DNA from 2 places in the Streptomyces sp. ID05-39B genome. Region 2 is predicted to be linked to the other one. Evidence: riboswitches for the same ligand, from Rfam matches in the RefSeq annotation. Region 2 holds a riboswitch; the other holds the start of a gene.

Region 1 (4,612 bases), on a different contig from region 2:
TGGCCGAGGCCGGGGAGGACGAGCTGGTGCGGCTGCTGGGCAAGGCGCACGGGCACGCGCTGTACGCGATGGCACTGGCCCGTGACGACCGGCCGGTGGTGGCCGAGCGGGAGACGAAGTCCGTGTCCGTGGAGGACACCTACGACGTGGACATCCACGACCGCCTGCGGGTGGAGTTGGAGGTGCGGCGGCTGGCCGACCGGTGTGTGCGGCGGCTACGGGGGGCGGGTCTGTCGGGGCGGACCATCGTGCTCAAGGTGCGGCGGTACGACTTCTCCACGCTCACCCGGTCCGAGACCCTGCGCGGGCCGACGGACGATCCGGGCGTGGTGCGGGAGGCCGCGGCCCGGCTGCTGGACTCGGTGGACACGACGGGCGGGGTGCGGCTGCTCGGGGTCGGGGTCAGCGGGCTGGCCGACTTCACGCAGGAGGACCTGTTCGCGCAGGCGGCGGAGGAGGAGCGGGCGGACGCGCCCGAGGACGAGGTGGCGGAGGAGCCCGTCGTGGCCGAGGCGGCGCCCGCGGAGCACCGGTGGCGGCCCGGGCTCGATGTGCTCCACGCCGAGCTGGGGCACGGGTGGGTGCAGGGCAGCGGGCTCGGCCGGGTCACCGTGCGGTTCGAGACACCCGACTCGGAGGTGGGCCGGGTGCGGACGTTCCGGATCGACGACCCCGCCCTGGAGCCGGCGGATCCGCTGCCGCTGGTCCGGCGAAGACCGGACGAGCCGAGGCCGGCGGACGGCGGCGGCGACCTGCCTGCGGTGCGGCCGGGGAAGAGCCGGTGACGGGATCGAGCGCGGCGGCGGAAGGGAGGAGCCCGGGGGCCCGGCGGAGGTCTCGGCGGAGCGGCGTGACGAGGTGCGGGCGGTGGTCGAGCGGGTCACCGGATGGGCCGCCGGGCGCGAGGACGTCGGTGGTGTGCTGCTCGTCGGGTCCTGGGCGCGGGGTGCCGCGCGGGCGCACTCGGACGTCGATCTCGTCGTGCTGACGACGGAGCCGGGCCGCTACGCCGGCGAGGAGGCCTGGGTGGGTGAACTCGCCCTGGGCGAGGTGATCCGCAACCGGGCCTGGGGGCCTGTGACCGAATGGCGGCACCGCACCGCCTCCGGTCTGGAGGTCAAGGTCGGCATCGGCCCTCTCGGCTGGGCACGCACCGATCCCGTCGACGACGGCACGCGACGCGTCGTCACCGACGGGGTCCGGCTCCTTCACGACCCCCGAGGGCTTCTCGGGGCGCTGGTGGAGGCGTGCGGCCGGTCCGCTCAGGTCTCCTCCGTGCCCGCCAGCCTGCCGAAGTCGCGGTCCGGGAGCGGGGGAGGGCCGGCCACGTCGAGGCCGTAGTGGTGGTAGAGCTGGAGTTCCTGATCGGGGGAGAGGTGGCGGCCCACGCCGAAGTCGGGGGCGTCCTTGATCAGGGCGCGGTCGAAGGGGACGTGGAGGGTGCCCTCGATCAGTTCGCTGGGTTCCAGGGGGACGAAGGCGTCCCTGCTGAACAGGCCGGTGCGTATCGCCGCCCACTCCGGCACGCCGGTCGCGTCGTCGAGGTAGACCTCGTCGATGGTGCCGATCTTGGTGCCGTTGCGGTCGAACGCCTTGCGGCCGATCAGGTTGCGCGGATCGATGTCGGTCTGCACGGGACCCCTCCACTTGGTCGCAAACTCATCCGTAAGTACTACAAAAGAGCACAACGGGGGCGGTGGCCACTCGGAAGGGGGCCTCATTGACCTCGCTGGTAGTCTGGCAACGGCTGCTGACCCCGTGCGGGAGAGTCCTCCGGAGATCGCCGGAGGCGCCGAAGGAGCAAATCCTCCCCGGAATCTCTCAGGCTCACGTACCGCATGGACGAGGTCACTCTGGAAAGCAGAGCGGGTGTCGACGGCGTCGACGGCTCCCGCTCTCACCGACGGTGAAAGCCGGTCGCCCTCGGGTGGCCGGTGAAGCTCTCAGGTTTGAGATGACAGAGGGGGAGGCCGTCCGGGTACCCGCCAGTGGTGCCCCTCGAAGGTCGTGTCTGACCAGGAGGCCTCCGTAATGACCGCCCATCGCATTCCGCTCTCCGACCTCGAACAGGGAATCCCCTTCGAGCAGCGCCACATCGGGCCCGACCAGGAGTCGCGGGCCAAGATGCTCGCGCAGGTCGGCTACGGCTCCCTGGACGAGCTGACCGCCGCCGCCGTCCCCGATGTGATCAAGAACGCCGACGCTCTGGACCTGCCGGGCGCGCGGACCGAGGCCGAGGTGCTGGCCGAACTGCGGTCGCTGGCCGACCGCAACCAGGTGCTGGCCCCGATGATCGGACTCGGCTACTACGGCACCTTCACGCCGCCGGTCATCCTGCGCAACGTCATGGAGAGCCCGGCCTGGTACACGGCCTACACGCCGTACCAGCCGGAGATCTCGCAGGGCCGGCTGGAGGCGCTGCTGAACTTCCAGACCATGGTCGCCGACCTGACCGGACTGCCCACCTCCGGTGCCTCGCTGCTCGACGAGGGCACGGCGGCGGCCGAGGCTATGGCACTGTCCCGGCGCATGGGGAAGAACAAGAAGGGCCTCTTCCTGATCGACGCGGACGCGCTGCCGCAGACCATCGCCGTGATCGAGACCCGCGCCGAGCCGACCGGTGTCGAGGTCGTCGTCGCCGACCTCAGCGACGGCATCCCGGCCGACATCGCCGCGCGGGAGATCAACGGCGTACTGGTCCAGTACCCGGGCGCCTCCGGAGCCGTACGCGATCTCAAGCCGGTCATCGAGCAGGCGCACGAGCTGGGGGCGCTCGTCACCGTCGCCGCCGATCTGCTCGCGCTGACGCTGCTGACCTCGCCCGGTGAGCTGGGCGCGGACATCGCGGTCGGCACGACGCAGCGGTTCGGGGTGCCGATGGGCTTCGGCGGGCCGCACGCCGGATACATGGCCGTGCACGAGAAGTTCGCGCGCAGCCTGCCCGGACGGCTCGTGGGCGTGTCCGTCGACGTGGACGGCAACAGGGCGTACCGGCTGGCGTTGCAGACGCGTGAGCAGCACATCCGCCGGGAGAAGGCGACCAGCAACATCTGTACGGCGCAGGTGCTGCTCGCCGTCATGGCCGGCATGTACGCCGTCTATCACGGGCCCGAGGGGCTCAGGGCGATCGCGCGGCGCACCCACCGCTACGCCGCGGTCCTGGCCGCCGGACTCACCGCCGGTGGCGTCGAGGTCGTGCACGGTTCCTACTTCGACACGCTGACCGTGCGGGTGCCTGCGAAGGCCGCCGAGGTGGTGGCCGCCGCCCGGTCCAACGGCGTCAACCTGCACCTCGTCGACGCCGACCAGGTGTCGATCGCCTGCGACGAGACGACCGGGCGGGCCCAGCTCACCGCCGTCTGGCAGGCGTTCGGGGTCGAGGGCGACATCGAGGCCCTCGACGCGGTCACCGAGGACACCCTGCCCGCAGGGCTGCTGCGAGGCGACGAGATCCTCACCCACCCCGTCTTCCACCAGCACCGTTCCGAGACCGCCATGCTGCGGTACCTGCGTCGGCTGGCCGACCGCGACTACGCGCTCGACCGGGGCATGATCCCGCTGGGATCCTGCACCATGAAGCTCAACGCGACCACCGAGATGGAGCCGGTCACCTGGCCCGAGTTCGGGCAGCTGCACCCCTTCGCGCCCGCCGAGCAGGCGCAGGGCTACCTCACGCTCATCCATGAGCTGGAGGAGCGGCTCGCCGAGGTCACCGGGTACGACAAGGTGTCCCTCCAGCCCAACGCCGGGTCGCAGGGCGAGTTCGCCGGACTGCTCGCCGTACGCGGATACCACCGGGCCAACGGGGACGCTCAGCGGACCGTGTGTCTGATCCCGTCGTCCGCGCACGGCACCAACGCCGCGAGCGCCGTGATGGCCGGGATGAAGGTCGTCGTCGTGAAGACCGCCGACGACGGCGAGATCGACGTCGAGGACCTGCGGGCGAAGATCGAGAAGCACCGCGACGAACTGGCCGTGCTGATGATCACCTACCCGTCGACGCACGGGGTGTTCGAGGAGCATGTCGCCGACATCTGCGCCCAGGTGCACGAGGCCGGCGGTCAGGTGTACGTCGACGGGGCCAACCTCAACGCGCTCGTCGGGCTCGCCAAGCCGGGGCACTTCGGCGGCGACGTCTCGCACCTGAACCTGCACAAGACCTTCTGCATCCCGCACGGCGGCGGCGGTCCGGGCGTCGGCCCGGTGGCCGTACGGTCGCACCTGGCGCCGTATCTGCCGAACCACCCGCTCCAGCCGGAGGCCGGGCCCGCTACGGGCGTGGGGCCGATCTCGGCGGGGCCGTGGGGCTCCGCGGGGATCCTGCCGATCTCGTGGGCCTATGTGCGGCTCATGGGCGGGGAAGGGCTGAAGCGGGCCACGCAGGTGGCCGTGCTGTCCGCCAACTACGTCGCCAAGCGGCTCGAACCGCACTACCCGGTGCTCTACACCGGCCCCGGCGCTCTGGTCGCGCACGAGTGCATCATCGACCTGCGCCCGCTGACGAAGTCGACCGGCGTCAGCGTGGACGATGTGGCCAAGCGGCTCATCGACTACGGCTTCCACGCGCCGACGATGTCGTTCCCGGTGGCCGGCACGCTGATGATCGAGCCGA
Region 2 (4,612 bases):
GGCGCAGCATGTGCTCGACCTGCCCGGCCGCGATGCCGCTGGCGCTCACCTGTACCGCCCCTTCGAAAAGTTGCCCCGCTTTCGGGAGACCAGCTTAGGGCCTGCCGTTTGGATCAGGCCGGATCAGGGAGCGGCGTCCGGTGCCGTACATCGCTGGGCGGAGGGGGGAGTCAGGGCGCAGCCCTGGGGACCGACGACAACCCGGCGAGGTGCGGTACCAGGGCACGCGAGCCCTGCCTGTTCCGAACTGCAGGCCCTGAAGGTCTCTTCGCCGACAACGGGGGCCCGAAGGGGCCGGGTTGTCCGTCGCCGGCGAGGCCGGACCGAGGGCCGCCCGCCGGGCTCGCGCGGCGATGTCGCAAACCGCTACAGAACGCCCCATTACGGGTTGGCGAGTTCAGTGAACCCTGGAGTAGAAGGGCCGCACGTTGTCCTTCAGCCACCGGGCCACCGGGTCCTCCGTGACGTCGAGCAGGACGAGGTTGACCGGCCAGGGCGCCTGGGCCCGGCCGAGGGCCCTTTCCAGGGCCGCGAGGGGGAGCGCCCGCAGATCGCCCTCCCACTGGGAGAGTTCGACGCCGACGAACATCACCGGGTCGGCCGTCTCCACCGCGGCGAGGCAGCGGCGGGCGGTGAGGACGACGCCGATCGCCTCGAACTCGGCGGAGGCCGCGGACAGGAAGTCCACCGGGTCGTGCTGCCAGTCGGGCTCGTGGAGCCGGACGCGCCCACCGCTCGCCGGTCCGTCCAGCGGGGTGCGGCCGGTCCGGCACAGCTCGGCCACGGCCGTCGGGGGCAGCGGGATGCCGACCGTGCCGTCCGGGTTCACCAGGATGCCGACCTGCGGGGGCAGTCCACGGGCGAACTCGACGGCCGGGGCGATGGTGAACGACATGTGCGCGCCGACGACCTGCCGGAGCTGCTCCTCAGAGCTGAACACGGGCACGTACGCCTGCCCCTCCAGCTCCAGCGTGGGCAGGTCCAGCGGACCGCTGTGCGGGCCGCCCCCGCCGGGCAGCGGCACCCAGAGGAAGCTGCGGCCGAGCACCTCCACGATCCGACCCCCCGCCGCAGGCACGCCGAGGGAGGCGGAGAGCACCTCCTCCAGCTCGTTGCCGGGCCATCCGCCGTGCGAATGGGGGTGCGCCTGTGCCGGGAAGTCCGCGGGGAAGTCCGCCGGGGGGAAGTCCATCTGCCTACCGCCTGCTGGGAACCACTGGATGTGGCTCAAAAGGCTATCGGGTACGGAAGCGGGGCCGAGCCCACGGCCACCGGCTCGGTGGGGAGGCGGTGGCCGGAGGCCGCAGGCCGGAGGCGGTGGCCGCAGGCCGGAGGCGGTGGCCGCAGGCCGGAGGCGGTGGCCGGAGGCGGTGGCCGCAGGCCGGAGGCGGTGGCCGCAGGCCGGAGGCGGTGGCCGGAGGCGGTGGCCGCAGGCCGCAGGCGGGTGGCCGGTGCCCACGGGTCCATGAACGGTCGGTGGCCGGAGGCTGGAGGCAGTGGCCAGGGGCCGCGGACGATCGCCCGTGGGCGTTCGCCGGAGGCCGGTAGCCGCAGGGCCCTGGCCGGAGGCCGGTAGCCGCTTCCGGGCAGGGCCCTGGCCGGTCAGCCCGTGAAGCCGATGCGGCGGAGGGTGTCGGCGGCGGCCCGGTCCAGGAGGACCGTCGAACCGCAGCCCTCCGGGAGGCGGCCCTTCTCCGCCGCGCGCAGCAGGTGGGAGGCGGCCCGGCGGTGGCGCCGGAAGGCGTACCGGGACACGCCCCGGCCGCGCTCGCGCTGGCCCTCCAGGGCGGTGCCGACCGTGACGTCGAGCAGCACCATGTGCAGGGTGCCGCCACGGCGGCGGGCCTCGCGGGCCAGCCAGGCGCGCACCCAGGCCTGCGTACCGCAGTCGTGGACGACGACGCCCCCGCCGGTGCGCAGGGCGCGGCGCAGACCGGCGTAGTGCGCGAGGCGGACGAGGGGACGGTAGAGGGCGTACGGCAGGGCGCGCGGCATGCGGGCGTCCCAGCGGTCGCGGGTGTCCTGGGAGTCGATGCGGGTGCCGGTCACCGCGCGCTTCATCAGTGTCGACTTGCCGCTGCCGGGCAGTCCGGTGACCACGACCAGGTCGCGGGGCCCGAACAGCAGCCCGTGCGGGCTGTGGCCGGCCCTGTCGCGCAGATCGCGGACGACCGGGGCGGGCGGTGCGCCGCACGCCTCCCTGGCCGGGGCGTGCGGCTGCGCGGGCAGTGCGAGCGCCGGGCCGGCGGCGAGTGCCGGGCCGGTCCCGAGTCCCGTGGTCCTGTTCACCGTGATCGTCCTCCCCTGGGGTCAGACAAGTCTTCTCCCCGTTGAGCGTAAAGAGAAGGTAATGCGCGCTGTCTTGCGTTTTCATGCGCTTACCGCCACAGGCCGGTTACAGATGCGGCCTGCCGTGATCGGGCGTGGCGTGCGATGATGGCCGCGCCAACTGCATACCGGCCGTTTGAATCCGCGCGGGAGAGTCCCCACCGACAGTTTCGCTGGGGCGCCGAAGGAGCAAGTCCCTCCCTTGAATCTCTCAGGCACCGTTACCGCGTGGGCGAGGCACATCTGAAAAGCGAGTCACCACACCGTGGCTCCACCCAAGGTGCAACCCGTGACCGAACCCTCCGCGGACGGTCATGGCGAACCTCTCAGGTCCCGATGACAGATGGGGAGGAACGACCTCGCCTCCCCCACGCACGACTTCGCTCGCGCGGGAGGTACCCCCATCGCCCTGGGAGACGAACGCCCGATGAGCAGTACCCCGCTCCGCCACACCGCCCTCGACGCCCTGCATCGTTCGCTCGGCGCGACCATGACCGACTTCGCCGGCTGGGACATGCCGCTGCGCTACGGCTCCGAACGCGACGAGCACATCGCCGTCCGCACCCGGGCCGGCCTCTTCGACCTCTCGCACATGGGCGAGATCACCGTGACCGGCCCGGAGGCCGGCGCCCTGCTGAACTTCGCCCTGGTCGGCAACATCGCGGCCGTGGGCGTGGGCCGGGCCCGCTACACCATGATCTGCGACGCCGCCGGCGGCATCCTCGACGACCTCATCGTGTACCGGCTCGCCGACACCGAGTTCATGGTCGTCGCCAACGCCTCCAACGCCCAGGTCGTCCTGGACGCGCTGACCCCGCGCGCCCAGGGCTTCGACGCCGAGGTCCGCGACGACCGCGACGCCTACGCGCTGCTCGCCGTCCAGGGCCCCGAGTCCCCCGGCATCCTGAAGTCGCTCACCGACGCCGACCTCGACGGGCTCAAGTACTACGCCGGCCTGCCCGGCACCGTCGCCGGCGTCCCCGCGCTGATCGCCCGTACCGGCTACACCGGCGAGGACGGCTTCGAGCTGTTCGTGAAGCCCGAGCACGCCGTCGAGCTGTGGCAGGCCCTGACGAAGGCCGGCGAGGGCGTCGGCCTGATCGCCTGCGGCCTGTCCTGCCGGGACACGCTCCGCCTGGAGGCGGGCATGCCGCTGTACGGCCATGAGCTGTCGACCGCGCTGACCCCCTTCGACGCCGGCCTCGGCCGGGTCGTGAAGTTCGACAAGGACGGCGACTTCGTGGGCCGCGAGGCTCTCGCGCAGGCCGCCGAGCGTGCCGCCACGAGCCCGCCGCGCGTCCTGGTCGGCCTGGTCGCCGAGGGCCGTCGTGTCCCGCGCGCCGGGTACGCCGTGGTCGCGGGCGGCGAGGTGATCGGCGAGGTCACCTCCGGCGCCCCCTCCCCCACCCTGGGCAAGCCGATCGCGATGGCGTACGTCGACGCCGTCCACGCGACCCCGGGCACGCCGGGTGTCGGCGTGGACATCCGGGGCAGCCACGAGCCGTACGAGGTCGTGGCTCTGCCGTTCTACAAGCGCCAGAAGTAGAGACTGACGTACGGCCCGGCCGACAGACCGGGCCGAGGTCCGCGCGCGTGACCCTGCGCACATGCGCGCTGCTCACGTGCGTTTCCAGCAGTCCCCCGTTCGCCCCCATTCATCAGCACTCCCCCGCGTACAGGAGAATTCAGACCATGAGCAACCCCCAGCAGCTGCGCTACAGCAAGGAGCACGAGTGGCTGTCGGGCGCCGAGAACGGCGTCTCGACGGTCGGCATCACGGAGCACGCGGCCAACGCGCTCGGCGACGTGGTCTTCGTCCAGCTCCCCGAGGTCGGTGCCACCGTGACCGCGGGCGAGACCTGCGGCGAGCTCGAGTCGACCAAGTCGGTCAGTGAGCTGTACGCACCGGTCACCGGCGAGATCGTCGAGGTCAACCAGGACGTCGTGGACGACCCGGCGCTGGTGAACTCCGCCCCCTTCGAGGGTGGATGGCTGTTCAAGGTGCGCGTCACGGACGAGCCGGAAGAGCTGCTCTCCGCCGACGAGTACACCGCCTTCATCGCCGGCTGAGAGGTCACACGACGCATGTCTGTCCTGAACACGCCCCTGCACGAGCTCGACCCGGAGATCGCCGCGGCGCTCGACGGCGAGCTGCGCCGCCAGCAGTCCACGCTCGAGATGATCGCCTCGGAGAACTTCGCTCCGCTCGCCGTCATGGAGGCGCAGGGCTCGGTCCTGACCAACAAGTACGCCGAGGGCTACCCCGGCCGCCGCTACTACGGCG

What was found. A riboswitch is a leader RNA that binds a small molecule or an ion and turns the genes downstream of it on or off. The one in region 2 is predicted to bind glycine.
Region 1: it holds a riboswitch for glycine, as region 2 does, so the genes downstream of both, gcvP (aminomethyl-transferring glycine dehydrogenase) here and gcvT (glycine cleavage system aminomethyltransferase GcvT) in region 2, are expected to answer to the same signal.

Annotation. Positions count from the first base shown of each region.
Region 1 covers NZ_JARGEF010000177.1:3,694-8,305, reverse strand. Annotated here, with positions in the region: gene P1P75_RS29555 (DNA polymerase IV) at 1-785, shown strand, start outside; gene P1P75_RS29550 (nucleotidyltransferase domain-containing protein) at 868-1,341, shown strand; gene P1P75_RS29545 (PRC-barrel domain-containing protein) at 1,263-1,634, opposite strand; glycine riboswitch at 1,752-1,847, shown strand; gene gcvP (aminomethyl-transferring glycine dehydrogenase) at 2,032-4,612, shown strand, end outside.
Region 2 covers NZ_JARGEF010000207.1:10,051-14,662, forward strand. Annotated here, with positions in the region: gene P1P75_RS31745 (enhanced serine sensitivity protein SseB C-terminal domain-containing protein) at 1-49, opposite strand, end outside; gene P1P75_RS31750 (enhanced serine sensitivity protein SseB) at 398-1,192, opposite strand; gene P1P75_RS31755 (AAA family ATPase) at 1,603-2,289, opposite strand; glycine riboswitch at 2,466-2,565, shown strand; gene gcvT (glycine cleavage system aminomethyltransferase GcvT) at 2,756-3,874, shown strand; gene gcvH (glycine cleavage system protein GcvH) at 4,021-4,398, shown strand; partial or broken gene P1P75_RS31770 (serine hydroxymethyltransferase) at 4,414-4,612, shown strand, end outside.